3 regions of the Lysinibacillus sp. GW247-5R2A genome follow, and region 2 is predicted to be linked to each of the others. Evidence: riboswitches for the same ligand, from Rfam matches in the RefSeq annotation. Region 2 holds a riboswitch; each other region holds the start of a gene.
What was found. Region 2 has a riboswitch for thiamine pyrophosphate ahead of thiM (hydroxyethylthiazole kinase). Riboswitches for the same ligand answer to the same signal wherever they lie in the genome.
Positions count from the first base shown of each region.

Region 1: it holds a riboswitch for thiamine pyrophosphate, as region 2 does, so the genes downstream of both, thiT (energy-coupled thiamine transporter ThiT) here and thiM (hydroxyethylthiazole kinase) in region 2, are expected to answer to the same signal.
Region 3: it holds a riboswitch for thiamine pyrophosphate, as region 2 does, so the genes downstream of both, thiC (phosphomethylpyrimidine synthase ThiC) here and thiM (hydroxyethylthiazole kinase) in region 2, are expected to answer to the same signal.

Region 1 is NZ_JBWKZL010000017.1:47,571-52,491, forward strand. It holds gene AC07YC_RS21010 (polyphosphate kinase 2 family protein) at 1-15, opposite strand, end outside; gene AC07YC_RS21015 (TspO-related membrane protein) at 234-929, shown strand; gene map (type I methionyl aminopeptidase) at 958-1,713, opposite strand; gene thiT (energy-coupled thiamine transporter ThiT) at 1,885-2,445, opposite strand; TPP riboswitch at 2,580-2,687, opposite strand; gene AC07YC_RS21030 (magnetosome magnetite crystal formation protein family) at 2,814-3,137, shown strand; gene yxzF (small protein YxzF) at 3,193-3,315, shown strand; gene AC07YC_RS21040 (AAA family ATPase) at 3,356-4,921, opposite strand, start outside.
Region 2 is NZ_JBWKZL010000006.1:132,675-137,595, forward strand. It holds gene AC07YC_RS11175 (RDD family protein) at 1-72, opposite strand, end outside; gene sppA (signal peptide peptidase SppA) at 85-1,098, opposite strand; gene mbcS (acyl-CoA synthetase MbcS) at 1,283-2,866, opposite strand; TPP riboswitch at 3,054-3,152, shown strand; gene thiM (hydroxyethylthiazole kinase) at 3,239-4,006, shown strand; gene thiD (bifunctional hydroxymethylpyrimidine kinase/phosphomethylpyrimidine kinase) at 3,994-4,818, shown strand; gene thiE (thiamine phosphate synthase) at 4,808-4,921, shown strand, end outside.
Region 3 is NZ_JBWKZL010000014.1:13,528-18,448, reverse strand. It holds gene AC07YC_RS19415 (methyl-accepting chemotaxis protein) at 1-395, shown strand, start outside; gene AC07YC_RS19410 (AEC family transporter) at 706-1,635, shown strand; TPP riboswitch at 1,703-1,817, shown strand; gene thiC (phosphomethylpyrimidine synthase ThiC) at 1,964-3,742, shown strand; gene AC07YC_RS19400 (catalase) at 3,951-4,921, opposite strand, start outside.

The sequences.
Region 1 (4,921 bases), on a different contig from region 2:
TATGTTTTGCGTCATAAAGCTTCACTCCTTTAATCTGGATATATTCTTATTGTACTAAAGAAATAAATGGATGCCTATTGAGATGGTAAATTGTAGATAGTATTAGCAAAACAACACGATACATTGATGGAAATTTCCGTTATAATAAATTGAGTGACGGTACTATACTTATTTGTCTTTTCCCTATACAATCTAACACGAAGGGAGAGGAAAGCATGCCTCGGTTTTTATTGATGACAATTTCTTATATTGTCTCACTCATCCTAACCTTTTCATCCTTTTTCATGAAACTTAACGGTCAATCTTTTTTAGAAATTTCTAATCGTTTTTCGGTGGTATTTGCACCTGTTGATGGAAGTCATATAATTTGGATTGTCATTTATTTATTGATCGGTTATTGGTTAGTGATGAACATCAAAAAGACATCTATGAAACAGTCTGCGCTCTTTAGTTGCATAAATATTTTACAAGCATTAACGATATACGTATGGCATCATGAATTATTTATTGTTTCTCTCGGCATTACCTTACTCTTAGTCTTGTATTTATTTATGTTGTACAATACGTATCCACTTCATGACAAATCACTGTCGGGTCGTATTCCTTTCGCCATTTATTTTGCATGGATGACATTTATTTTCATCACAAATATTAGCTTTACGTTAACAGCTTATGGTTGGAACGGTTTTGGTCTAAGTACTCCTCTTTGGGCAGTTATTTTACTGACATTAGGTGGAGCCATTGCGCTACATATCCGCTTTCATCACTTTGATATCATGTATCCAAGTGTTTTTATATGGGCTTATATAGGAATCGCTTTACATAATGGTTTTGATGAGCTACTCGTAACAACAGCTGCGTTATTTTTATGTGGTGTACTCTTAGTTGGTATTTTATTCATTAAAAAAAATCCTGCCTACCAAAAATAATTTGGTGTGCAGGATTTTTTATGTGCTCCTATTCTTCGTCTAATGAAGTAAGGATAATTGGTTTATCTTTTGTAACAATAACTGAATGTTCAATTTGAGCAACAAGAGACTTATCAGGTGTAATGAATGTCCAACCATCACCAGCTTCTACAATATGCTCTGCTTTTGCTGAGATAAAGGGCTCAACTGCCAGAACCATGCCCTCTTTCATAATCGTAGAGTCCCATGCATCGTAATAATTTAAAATGTGATTGGGCTCATCATGTAAAGAGCGACCTAAACCATGGCCTGTTAAATTCATAATCACTGTTAAGCCATTAGCATTCGCTTCGCGCTCTACAGCTTTACCGATTTGATTTAATTTAGAGCCAGCCTTTACCTTTGTCATAGCACGATCAAAAGCATCTTTGGCAACACGACATAGTTTTTCTTTGTCTTCATAGCCATCACCAACTACAAATGAAATACCCGTGTCGGCAAAGTAGCCATCTAAAGAGCCTGAAACATCGATATTGACGATATCTCCCTCTTGAATAACACGTTTACCTGGGATACCATGTGCTACTTCCTCGTTGACACTAATACAAGTATATCCCGGGAAGTCATATTCTCCTTTTGGTCCTGAAATGGCACCTGCCTCAGCAAACATTCGACCAGCAATTTCATCTAGTTCAAGTGTTGTGACACCTGGTTTTGTAGCAGCCTTCATCGCTTCACGAATCTCTGCACAAATGCGTCCAATTTTTTTAAAAGCTTCAATTTCTTCTTGCGTTTTTACAATCATGTATAACGTCCCTTTCATCTAATATCTACTCTTTAATATAACATAACTTCTTACGCGTATAACGCTAAACGCTTTAAATATTGTATGCCTGCCTTCTTGGCAAAGTGCTACAAGTGCTATTCTCTTACGACTACATAAAAAACCCCCTTCACCAATATGAAGGGGTTGGCATTATGCTTTACGTTGCATTAGCTGTGGAGCCGCTGTGAATAATAACGCTCCCACAATGGCTGTTAATACTGTTGCAGGCAGCATATAGGTACCATTATAAATAATCGAGTAGATCCACGCATTTTGATCGCCGGCATACTCTGCAAAAAATACCGCGCCAGCAGTAGTGTGTGCTGCATATCGCAAGAAGCCTGCGAATACCGTACCTACAATAATATAAAGTGCCATTTTTGTTTTGTTTAGTTGACTTGCTGCTTCCAGTAAAGGTCTGCGTACAATGGCTGCTAACCCTACAACTGTGAAAGCAACACCGTAATCTAATAAACCTTGAAGCCAGTGTACAATATAAGCTCCAAACATGGTTTGCATCACACCTACAAGCAAGCCTGTTGTTAGGCCAGCTACTAGACCCCAGCGAAATGCAATTAGCATAATTGGTACCATCACAAGACTAACAGAGCCACCTTGTGCCCATACTTTAAAAGAGACCTGATCAAGCACAAGGCCAATCGCTGCAAATATTGCAATCTCCACTAGCATTAATAGTCTTTTTTTGTCCATACATATTCTCTCCTTTGTTCCGATGTAGGATACAAGAGCAGGAATAGAAATGCGCTGATTTGATTCTCTCTGACACCTTTTTATTCTTAAGAATGAAAAAACGATGTCAGGACAGAGCCTCACATCGTAAAAGTGTCGGTTTCTATCCACATCCCTACGCAAGTGTTAGCTTACAGGTTCAAAGAGTCAAGGCATTACGTGCCCAGTCTCAGCTGACATCATCAGCTCCCCTTGTGGTCGTTACATCTGAATTTAATTTGAACACTTTCATTGTACGCAAAGCACGGAATGATTACAACCTCTTCCATACTTAATTTTTGAAACTTTACTGTTTTCCATGCGTAAATATTAAAAAAGGAGGTACAACTATGGAGAACCAAAAAATTTTATCTGCCTTTAGTTATCTCAGTATTTTCTTTGCTCCTTTCATCGTACCATTAATTGTTTACTTCGTTACGAAAGATGCTGACATCAAAAGACATTCTATTCGCGCATTAGTGTCCCATCTAATTCCTTTTGTATTTGGGATCTTATTTTTCATTGTCTTTGTCTTTTCTACATTTAGTTTAGACCCCACGTCAAGTAATAGTACAGTCATGATCATTTGGTTCATTTCGTTCGCCATTTACGGGATTGTCTCGCTCGGCATTGTTATATGGAATATTATTCAAGCCGTTCGAGTTATCCGCTAATGTTTCATTTTTAAAATAAACAGGTAGAAGTATTTAAAAAGGAGCTGTGTTTTTGATGAAAGTATCAAAAGTAGTGAAAACCGCTGTTAAATTAGCGCCTATTGTTATACCAATCGTAAAAAAAGTGATGGCAGCAAAAAAAGGGACAACTTCTACAGTCAGTTCTCGAAAAAAATAAAAGGAGGGCGTATTTCCTTAAACCGGAAATACACCTTCCTTTATTTTATTTCAAAATGTGTTTGACTATGTCCATTCAATGTTTTTTCGACATGTAAAACGGCTGGCATCGCTGATTTTAATTCAGGCACATGAGAGATGACACCAATCATTCGTCCAGAATCTTGTAAATCGATTAATGTGTCTATTGCTTTATTTAATGATTCTTCATCGAGCGAGCCAAAGCCCTCATCAATAAACATCGTTTCAATATGAATATTGCCTTGGAAGCTTTGAATAACATCTGCCATTCCTAGAGCAAGGCTTAATGATGCATTGAACTTTTCACCACCGGATAGCGTTTTAACATCTCGTAATTGATCTGTGTAAGCATCATATACATCAAGCCCAAGTCCACTTTGCTTGGCATGCTTTTCAAGCCTGTCTGAACGTCTAAGCTCAAATTGACCATTAGATAAATGATAAAGACGAATATTGGCTGCCTCTGTAATTTGATCTAAATAATTAATTTGAATATATCGTTCAAAGGACAGTTTTTTCGAATTTTGCCCATTTAATAAGCCATACAGCTCCTTCACTCGACCTGCCTCACTCTCAAGTAAACGAAGCTCTCTCTCTATTTCTTCTACTTTGGTGATGAAGCTTTGACATGATTTCGCGAATCCATCTATTTGTTGAAGTTGTTTAAAGGCATCCTCATAGGCGATTCGAAGATTTTCCACAGTTGCCTCCATCAGGGCTAAATCTTGCTTCTCTTTCCCTTGAAGATGTTTTTCTCCTTCTGAAATTTGAATTTGTAACGTATGAACATGTAACGTGTAGTCATTGCATGCCTTCCGAAGTTCCTCTAATTGAGTGGTACTTCTTTTCGCAGTGGCATAGTCTTCATAGTTCACAAAGCCTGCTTCCTGCATGCTTATTGAAAACTGCTCACGCTTGTCATTCATTTTGAGCTTTAATTCTTCAAAATTCTGTTTGGCGATTTCCACAGCTAGTTTAGCATTACTGGCAGCTTCCTTCGCGGCATGTAAATCATGCTGGCTTTCCTGCCATAATTTTTGTAAATCCATTTTTTGCTTACTAACATCGGTAAGTGTTTGTTTTAATTGCTGTAAAGTTGGAATAGTTGTTGGCATTTGCTTATGCTGTTCTTCTACAATTGCTTGCAGTCTTGTCCAACCCTTCATCTGCTCAGTTAAATATTCCTCAAGTTTGACTTGTTTATGTTGCAAATGCTCTATTGCTAAACGCTGTTTCTTCTGGTTAATCCTTGTTTGAGCTAACTGTTGATTGATCATCTTTAAGCTAGTAATCTCTTGTTCCATTTTTTCTAAGGAAGCTATAATTTGTGCTTGATCCTGTTGCTTCATTGCGTATGCTTCTAATTGTGTCAGTGCCTCTTGCTGAAGCTGTTGTGCGGATGTTAAAAATGCCTCTTTTTCCAAATACAAACGCTCGTCTGAAGAGGCTTTTCTCCTTAACGTTTCCACCTGAGCAAGCTCAACAATTTCCAATTGCTCACTATGTGTTTGTTGATGAGTCGTACTCCCACAAACCGGACAAGGTTGCCCTTCTTTAAGCTGCTGAGCTAAAATGCTTGCTTGGCT
Region 2 (4,921 bases):
TTCCGTGCCATTGTTAAAAAAGCCAATTTCCATTGAGGGTGAACCTTGCATAACAACTTCATTGTTTGTCATTGAACTCCCTCCTTAATATTCACCGTATAAATACATCATTTTTGGTGCATTGTAATCTGTCATAATTTTCATTAGCATTTTTTCCTCTGCAGAAGGACCGAACATAGAGCCAATTTTCATACCAACATAAGATTGCCATCCGCCCATATCATAGGCATATTCAAATAATACAGCATCTTCTAGTCCAAAATCTGCGCGTAAGGCTGCAATGGCAGCTTCTTCGTCGCCAATTTCATCAACTAAACCGGCTTCAAGTGCTTTTGTACCGCCAAGGATACGACCATCCGCCACCTTCTTCACATCAGCTTCTGACATATTACGTCCTTGTTCAACGATATCTACAAATTCTTCGTATGTTTCATTGATCATATCCTGCATCATTGCTCGTTCTTCTGGTGTCACATCACGCATTGGACTTAGCATATCCTTATGCTCGCCAGATTTAAACGTTTCGAATTTGACACCTACTTTTTCAGCCAATGCTTGGTAATTAATAGATTGCATGATTACACCTATCGAGCCTGTTATCGTATCACGATGAGCAAATATTTTATCTGCTGGTGCTGAAATATAATAACCACCCGATGCTGCCATCGAATCCATCGATACATAAATTGGAATTTGTCGTTCTTCTTTAATTTTCAATAGCCTTTTATAAATTTCAGCAGATTCTTTTACCCCTCCACCCGGAGAGTTAACACTTAAAACAATTCCTTGAATCGTATCATCGTACAAAATATTATCCAATTGGTCTAGGAAGAATTGATGATCATATGCAACAGGCTGCCACAGTGAACTTGATCCAATATCTTGGATTGTTCCATCTACCTTTAAATAGGCAATCCTTTTATCATAATTATCTCCTTCAATGACATTTTCATATACATCTAGGTTATTTCCTGCCATTAAACTATCAAAATTACCTAGGAAATCTGCTTTAAATAGCGCAAAAATGGTATTAATCCCTAATGAAAATAGTAAAAGAACACCAGCCACTATTAATGCAACCCACCTTTTAACATTCATGTCTTTCCGCCTCCTTAACTCGTAATACGTATGACTTGCTCATTTGTTTCATTTTTTTGCAATAATATGCAAAAAGATTTATTCTATTTATTTCCTCATAATACCTTACCTAAAAATAAAAAAAAAATCAAAGTTCATTTCTTTGCATGAACTTCGATTTTCGACATTATTTCCTAGGAAATGATTATTGTACAAGATGTATTAATTCTTGTTCTCTTAATTCGACACGTCTAATTTTACCAGATGCAGTTTTGGGTAACTCAGTAACAAATTCAATAGCCCGTGGGTATTTATAAGGTGCCGTTAATGCTTTGACATGATTTTGAAGGGTTTGAATAAGCTCTTGATTACCATTAACACCATCATGAAGAATAATAAATGCCTTAACGATGTTCCCGCGAACTGTATCGGGACTTGCAATGACAGCAACCTCTTTCACAGTCGGATGCTTCATCAGCGCATCCTCTACTTCAAAAGGTCCAATCGTATAGGCTGAGGAAATAATAACATCATCTCCGCGTCCTTCAAACCAAAAATAGCCGTCCGCATCTTTATAAGCTCGGTCCCCTGTTATATACCAATCACCACGAAATTGTAAATTAGTACGTTCAGGATCATTTAAATATTTTTTAAAAAGTGCAGGTGTTTCTCGATGAACAGCAATATCACCTACTTCTCCTATAGCAACTGGCTCGCCAAAATCATCTACAATGTCAACGGTATTGCCTGGCGTAGGTTTGCCCATCGAACCAACTCTTGCCTCCATACCAACCATAGTTCCTACAAGAAGAGTATTCTCAGTCTGACCATAACCATCTCGCACTTGTAGATGGAAGGTGTCAAAGAATTTTTTAATGACTTCACTGTTCAATGGCTCACCTGCTGAAACAGCTTGTCGAATTGAACTGATGTCATACTCTTGTAAATGTTCAAGTGCTGCCATAAAACGATATTCTGTCGGTGTGCAACATAAGACGTTCATCTTAAATTTTTCAAGCAATGCTAAATATGTTGCAGCGTCAAACTTTCCTGTATAAACAAATGCAGTGGCACCGCTGCCTAAAATCGCGAGGAACGGACTCCAAATCCATTTTTGCCATCCTGGTGCTGCAGTTGCCCAGACAATATCATTTTCTTGTACTCCTAGCCAATGTGGGGCTGTTGTCCGTAAATGTGCATAGCCCCAGCTATGCGTATGAACAGCAGCTTTCGGGTTTCCTGTTGTGCCACTTGTGTAAGCTAAAAAGGCATGGTCTGTACTTTTTGTTGGTGAAGAACTTATGTAAGTTGTTGGTTGCTTTCGCATTTTGTCTACTAACGGCTGCCATGGTTCATGTGCATTTCCGATAACAAATTGCTGTATATTTTGTAAATTTCCTACTTGATCAAATTGCTCAATATAAGGCTCAAAGGCTACAACGGCTTTAGCATCAGCATGATGAATACGATACTCAATATCTTTTGCTCTTAGCATTTCAGAGCTTGGAATGATTGTTAAACCCGCTTTTAATGCAGCAATATAGACAATGTATGCTTCTACTGAGCGTGGTACCATCACTAAAATGACATCACCTTTAGTTAATCCATTTTTTGTAAAGACATGTGCCGCCTGATTCGCTCTTTCAAGTAAATGTGCGTAGGTGATAAATTGTACATCAGAATGCTCATCATAAATAATCAATGCATTTTTAGTTGAATCCTTTGCATATTTTTCAAATTCATCTGTTATGTTATACCATTCTGGTGCTACTAATTCTTGTCTATTCATGGCAAATGCCCCCTTTTGTTAAGACACATTATACTCCTTTCTTAGTATTTTCAATGGTTTACACTTGATTTAAGTAAAGTCATGACAACTATCATGCTTAGCTATATGGCATCAGTCACGTTTTGTCGATAGGAAAACTTGCTATTGAATACATATGAAAAGTATGGTACATTTTGGTCAACTAAAAGCAAGATTGCAGGGGGACTCATAAAGAGTTGAGAAGGTAAAACCTGACCCTTTGAACCTGTTAGTTAATACTGACGTAGGGAGCAATGAACATCGTTTTTTCAGATGAAAGGCTCTTTTTCGTGCATTTTTACGTAAAAAGGGCCTTTTTTGCATGCTTACGTCCACCCATAAAGGAGGACTACAATGATTTTTCAAACAATTCGTCAACAACAACCGCTTATTCACTGTATAACTAATTATGTCGTGGCTAATTTCCAAGCTAATGGTCTATTAGCATTAGGTGCCTCTCCTGTCATGGCTGATGATAGCCATGAGGTGGAGGAAATGGTCGCCATTGCAGACGCTCTTTTAATCAATATTGGTACACTAAATGATCGAACAAAAGAGTCGATGCTGTTAGCAGGAAAAAAAGCAAATACCCTTGCCATTCCTGTTATATTAGATCCGGTTGGCGCAGGTGCCACAGTTTATCGCAAGGAAACCGTACATCAATTACTTTCAGCTATACAATTTGCAGTCATACGCTGTAACAAGGGAGAGCTTGCGGCATTAGCCAATGTGGAATGGCAACAAAAAGGTGTTGATAGTGGTGAGGGATTTATTGTCATAGAGACTGAGGCTATATTATTGGCTCAACGCTACAACTGTCTAGTCATTGTTACAGGCAAACATGATTTTTTAACAGACGGTGTGCAGAGCCAATGGATTACTGGTGGAAATTCACAAATGACCGAAGTAACGGGTACAGGCTGTTTACTTAGTGCTATATGTGGAGCAGCCTACTCTTCAGGAGATGATCCGTATAGCCAATTAGCGGAAACACTGACATATTATAAAAAAGCAGCTGAGTTAGCATCTGCATTTACAGAGGATATTGGGGATATTCAAATTGCTTTGCTTAATGCCTTACATCGTCTTTCAAAGGAGGGTGAGGCTTCATGCATATTGTAACGACAATTGCAGGCTCAGATAGTGGCGGTGGCGCTGGCATTCAGGCTGATTTAAAAACATTCCAGGAATTAGGAGTTTTTGGCACCTCCGTTATTACAGCATTAACTGCTCAAAATACACTTGGTGTAATGGGGGTTTTCCCGATTGACGTTGACTTTGTTGAAAAACAATTTCATGCATTACTAGAAGATTTTTCGATTGCTGCGATTAAAACAGGGATGCTTTATTCCTCGGAAATTATTCAAGGTATTGCACACATTATTGACGATTTAAAAATCCCACTAATTGTTGATCCCGTTATGATTGCAAAAGGTGGAGAAAGCTTACTGCAGCAAGAGGCAATCGAGGCCATGCGCATGTTTTTACTACCCCTTGCTACAATTGTGACACCAAATATACCGGAAGCAGAGGCACTTACGGGAAGAAAAATAAATCAATTCTCTGATATGGAGGAGATTGCTCAATGCTTTTTCCAACTAGGTGTTCAATGTGTCATCATTAAAGGTGGGCATCTACCTAATTCGTTATATGCAATTGATTATGTATTTATAAAAAATGACAAATCATTTTCCATGCAGTCTCCTCGTATTACGACGAAAAACACACATGGTACAGGTTGTACTTTTTCAGCAGCCATCACGGCTTTTCTTGGTCAAGGTTTGACCATTGAAAAAGCTATTATCGAAGCTAAAAAATTTATACAATTAGCCATTATGCATGATTTAGCCATTGGTAATGGTCATGGCCCCACAAATCATTTTGCTTATCAGCTACATAAAGGTGCCTGCGAGGTGAAATTACTTGAAACGTGAAGATTTACAGCTCTATTTTATTATGGGTACAAGCAATGTTTCCCAACAGGAGCCTTTAGCTGTACTCGAACAAGCGCTGCAGGCTGGCATTACTATGTTTCAA
Region 3 (4,921 bases), on a different contig from region 2:
TTATTAAAAGCACGGTAGAAAGTATTTTAGAAAATTCTCAGCAAACAGTTGCAGTCATTGCATCTAATGCAGACTTAATGCAATCTCAAAATGAGTCCGTACAAAGCACGCAATTGGCCTTTAAAGATAATAGTGATTTGTCACGAGCAATTGCAATTTCTATTAGAGAACTAATGACACAATTGTCTACTATGTTAGAGCATAAAAATCAAGCGATTATGTCCATTCAAAGTATTTCGGCAATCTCAGAGGAAACAGCGGCCTCTGCTGAGCAAGTAAGTGCCTCTGCAATGGACCAACAAGCTGAATTGCAAAAAGTGGCAGAGTCTATGCAAAATATGAATGATATCTCTAATGAACTGCAAGAGGTTGTTAATCGATTTAAGCTTGCGTAACGAAAAAGGCTACCTAGAATCTAAAGGTAGCTCAGACTGTTGATAAAGGGAATCGAGAAGTTCATGCTCGATTCCCTTTTTATTTATACTTCATGAAAAATAGTTCTTTGCTGCCCAATTATATTTAGGTGATTCTTACATGGTGTACATTGTTGTCTCGTTCATTGATTTGATTTTTTGCATCTTTTAATTCATAGGAACAAGGCGTGTCCCATCCGTAGTGGAAGTCAACGGTTTTAATTATGAAAGTAAGTGGCATTGACCTAGTGCATGATCGACACTACTATTAAAAGGGAGGGGGGACATCAATATGGTGTATCTTGGAATGATTTTCTTTCAAATTGTCGCACCTATTTTAGTATTACTTGTACTAGGTGCTATTCTACAAAAGAAATTTCGCTTTAATTTAAAAGCATTATCACAGCTTATTACATATTGTTTTATGCCAGCCGCTGTATTTATTAATTTATATGAGACGAATATAAAGCTGTCTGTTCTAGGAGAAGTCGGATTGTTTGTTGTACTTTTTATCGGTAGTCAAATGCTGCTTAGTCACTTTTTAGCGAAAGGGCTTGGCCTCGCCAAAACTGAGGCGGCTGTTTTTAAAAATAGTGTAGTACTCATTAACTCTGGGAACTATGGGATTCCCGTAGCTCAAATGATTTTTGCCACTCAACCTATTGGTGTAGCCATCCAGGTTATACTCGTTATCTTTCAAAACATGACAACATATACGTATGGTTTATATAATTTAATTTCCTCTACTAAATCGGGCATGACGATTTTTAAGGACTTTATAAAAATGCCTATTATTCATGCTTTAATAATCGGAGTGGCCATGAATTATTTTGATATTGGCATTCCGCAGTTTATTAAAATACCAATAGATCATGTAGCAGATGGTTTTATTGCCGTTGCATTAATCACGCTAGGCGCCCAATTGTCTCAGCTGGAGATCAAAACGATGTTTAATAAAACAGTATTCGTCAGCTGCTTCACACGATTATTTATAGGACCAGCCGTGGCTTTAGTCATTATCTATGCGCTGGGTTTAGATGGGGTTGTGGCACAATCATTATTTATAGCGAGTGCTTTTCCCACATCCCGCAACAGTTCAAGTCTAGCATTAGAATATGATGTAGAGTCAGCAACAGCCGCTCAAACCGTTTTATTCTCAACCATTGTGAGCTGTATAACGGTCACGATTGTGATTTATATTGCGGATGTATTGTTTACCTAATAGAAAATATTTTTAATGATATCTTCCATCTCTTAGCAATATCTGCTACACTAGCATCAAACTGAATAGTATTAACTAGGGGAGTCTGATGAGTCAGGCTGAGAGGGAAACGCATAGAGGTTTCTTGACCCTTTGGACCTGATCTGGCTCATACCAGCGTGGGAAAGTTAAGAAGCTATTGCCTATTACGTGCAATCAATAGACCCTTTACATTCATGGCCGGATCCAATTATTAATTTTGGATTCGGCCTTTATTTATTGTATTTGATTGTTGGGTGAGCTAGATTCGGTCCTTGCTTAAAATACATTTAAGGGAGAGAAGTAGCTCATGTCAGCAATTAGTGAAAAGAACATTACGATTATGTCTAACTTTGAAGGAAGTAAAAAGGTTTATGTGGAAGGATCTCGTCCAGATATTTTAGTACCCATGCGTGAAATTGCATTAAGTCCGACAACTGGTAGCTTTGGAGATGAAGAAAATGCCCCAATTCGGGTGTATGATACGAGTGGGCCATATACAGATCCGGCCTTTCATGTGGATATTACAAAGGGCTTACCTGCTTTACGAAGTACTTGGATACAAGAGCGAGGGGATGTTGAGGAATACGGAGGGCGTACGATTAAACCGGAGGATAATGGTTTTCGTCGCGCTGATGATCCACGTATCCATGAAAATGTCTTTCCGGAACTGGTGAGAAAGCCTTTACGTGCAAAAAAGGGTGGAAATGTCACACAGCTTCATTATGCTCGAAAAGGAATTATTACACCTGAGATGGAATTTGTAGCGATACGCGAAAATATGGACCCAGATTTCGTACGTTCAGAGATTGCAGCAGGTCGAGCTATTATGCCTTCCAATATTAATCATCCAGAGGCAGAGCCAATGATTATCGGTCGTAACTTCCATGTGAAAATTAATGCGAACATTGGAAATTCAGCTGTATCATCCTCGATTGCAGAGGAGGTCGAGAAAATGACATGGGCTACACGCTGGGGTGCTGATAATATTATGGATTTATCAACTGGCAAGCATATTCATACAACGAGAGAATGGATTATTCGAAATGCTGCAGTACCCGTTGGGACAGTACCAATTTATCAGGCATTAGAAAAAGTGAATGGTGTGGCTGAGGATTTAACGTGGGAGGTGTACCGTGATACGCTTATTGAACAAGCGGAGCAAGGGGTAGATTATTTCACTATTCATGCAGGTGTCCTTTTACGTTATGTCCCTCTTACAGCAAACCGTGTAACGGGCATTGTGTCTCGAGGTGGATCCATTATGGCGCAGTGGTGCTTATACCATCATCAAGAGAACTTCCTCTATACTCATTTTGAGGAAATATGCGAAATTATGAAAGCTTATGATGTAGCCTTCTCATTAGGAGATGGCTTACGCCCAGGGTCAATCGCGGATGCTAACGATCAAGCACAATTCGCGGAGCTGGAAACATTAGGCGAATTAACGGAAATCGCATGGAAGCATGATGTTCAAGTAATGGTGGAGGGGCCAGGTCATGTTCCCATGCATTTGATTAAAGAAAATATGGACAAGCAATTAGAGGTTTGTAAGGAAGCTCCCTTCTATACATTAGGTCCATTGACAACAGATATTGCGCCAGGTTATGACCATATTACATCTGCTATTGGAGCAGCAATGATTGGTTGGTTTGGTACTGCTATGCTCTGCTACGTGACACCGAAGGAACATTTAGGTTTACCTAATCGGGAGGATGTGCGAGTAGGGGTTATTACTTATAAAATTGCTGCACATGCTGCAGATTTAGCAAAGGGTCACCCAGGTGCACAGCAACGGGATGATGCACTGTCCAAAGCGCGTTTTGAGTTCCGCTGGCGCGATCAATTTAACCTTTCTCTTGATCCAGAGCGTGCAGTAGAATATCATGATGAAACATTGCCAGCAGAAGGAGCCAAAACGGCTCATTTTTGTTCAATGTGCGGGCCTAAATTTTGTAGCATGAGAATTTCCCAGGATATTCGTAATTATGCTAAGGAAAAGGACTTAAATACAACAGAAGCCATCCATGAAGGTATGAGGGAAAAGTCAGCGGAGTTTAAAAAGGCAGGTAGTCAAATCTACCAATAATAATAGTGCGAGGCTTGTGTTTATTTACTAGACACGAGCCTTTTTTATGTTGGCTTTACGACTTAATAGGGGAGATGAAAAAAAGGAATATATGCCTTTGCAATTAGAAGGGAACGCTTGAGCCTAGACGAATACAAAAAAGCTCCATGTGAATTATACATTCACATGGAGTAAAAGTTGGATTTGGATATCAATAATAAGTGGAATATTAAACGTTTGTTGGTTGTTTTACGTATGGATTTGTAAGATCCATACCTTCTAATGAAAGACCCATTGCTTTTGCGACACCTTCACCATATGCTGGATCAGCTAAATAGCAGTGAAGAATGTGACGGCGTTTGATGAATTCCTCAACAGAAGCCATATCATTAGCCGTATTTTCAAATAGACGTTGTTGTTCTTCCGCAGTCATTAGGCGGAAAAGTTTACCTGGTTGCTCGAAGTAATTACTATCGTCTTCACGGAAATCATGAATTCCTGCATGACCATCGATGCGTAACTCAGGCTCTTTATGGTCTAAATTATGTTCCCATTCACCATAGCTATTTGGTTCATAGCCTAGTGTTGATCCAAGGTTGCCGTCAAAACGCATAGAGCCATCTCGGTGGAAAGTACGGAATGGACATTTTGGTGCGTTAACAGGAAGCATATAGTGGTTTACACCTAAACGGTAGCGTTGTGCATCTGCATAGGCAAAGATACGACCTTGTAACATTTTATCTGGTGAGAAGCTAATACCAGGGACGATGTTAGATGGTGCAAAGGCAGCTTGTTCCACTTCTGCAAAGTAGTTGTCCGGGTTTTTATTTAACTCAAACTCACCTACAGGAATTAATGGGAAATCTTTTTTATACCATACTTTTGTTAAATCGAATGGGTTGTATGGTAGCTCACGAGCTTGCTCCTCTGTCATAACCTGAATATACACTTTCCATTTAGGGAAATCGCCATTTTCGATGGCTTCATATAAATCACGTTGTGAAGATTCACGGTCTTGACCGATTACCTCAGTTGCCTCATCACCTGTTAAATTTTTAATGCCTTGTTCTGTACGGAAGTGGAATTTAACCCAAACACGCTCATTATCAGCATTGATAAAGCTATATGTGTGAGAACCAAATCCGTGCATATTACGGTAACCAGTTGGAATACCACGGTCGGACATTACAATTGTAACTT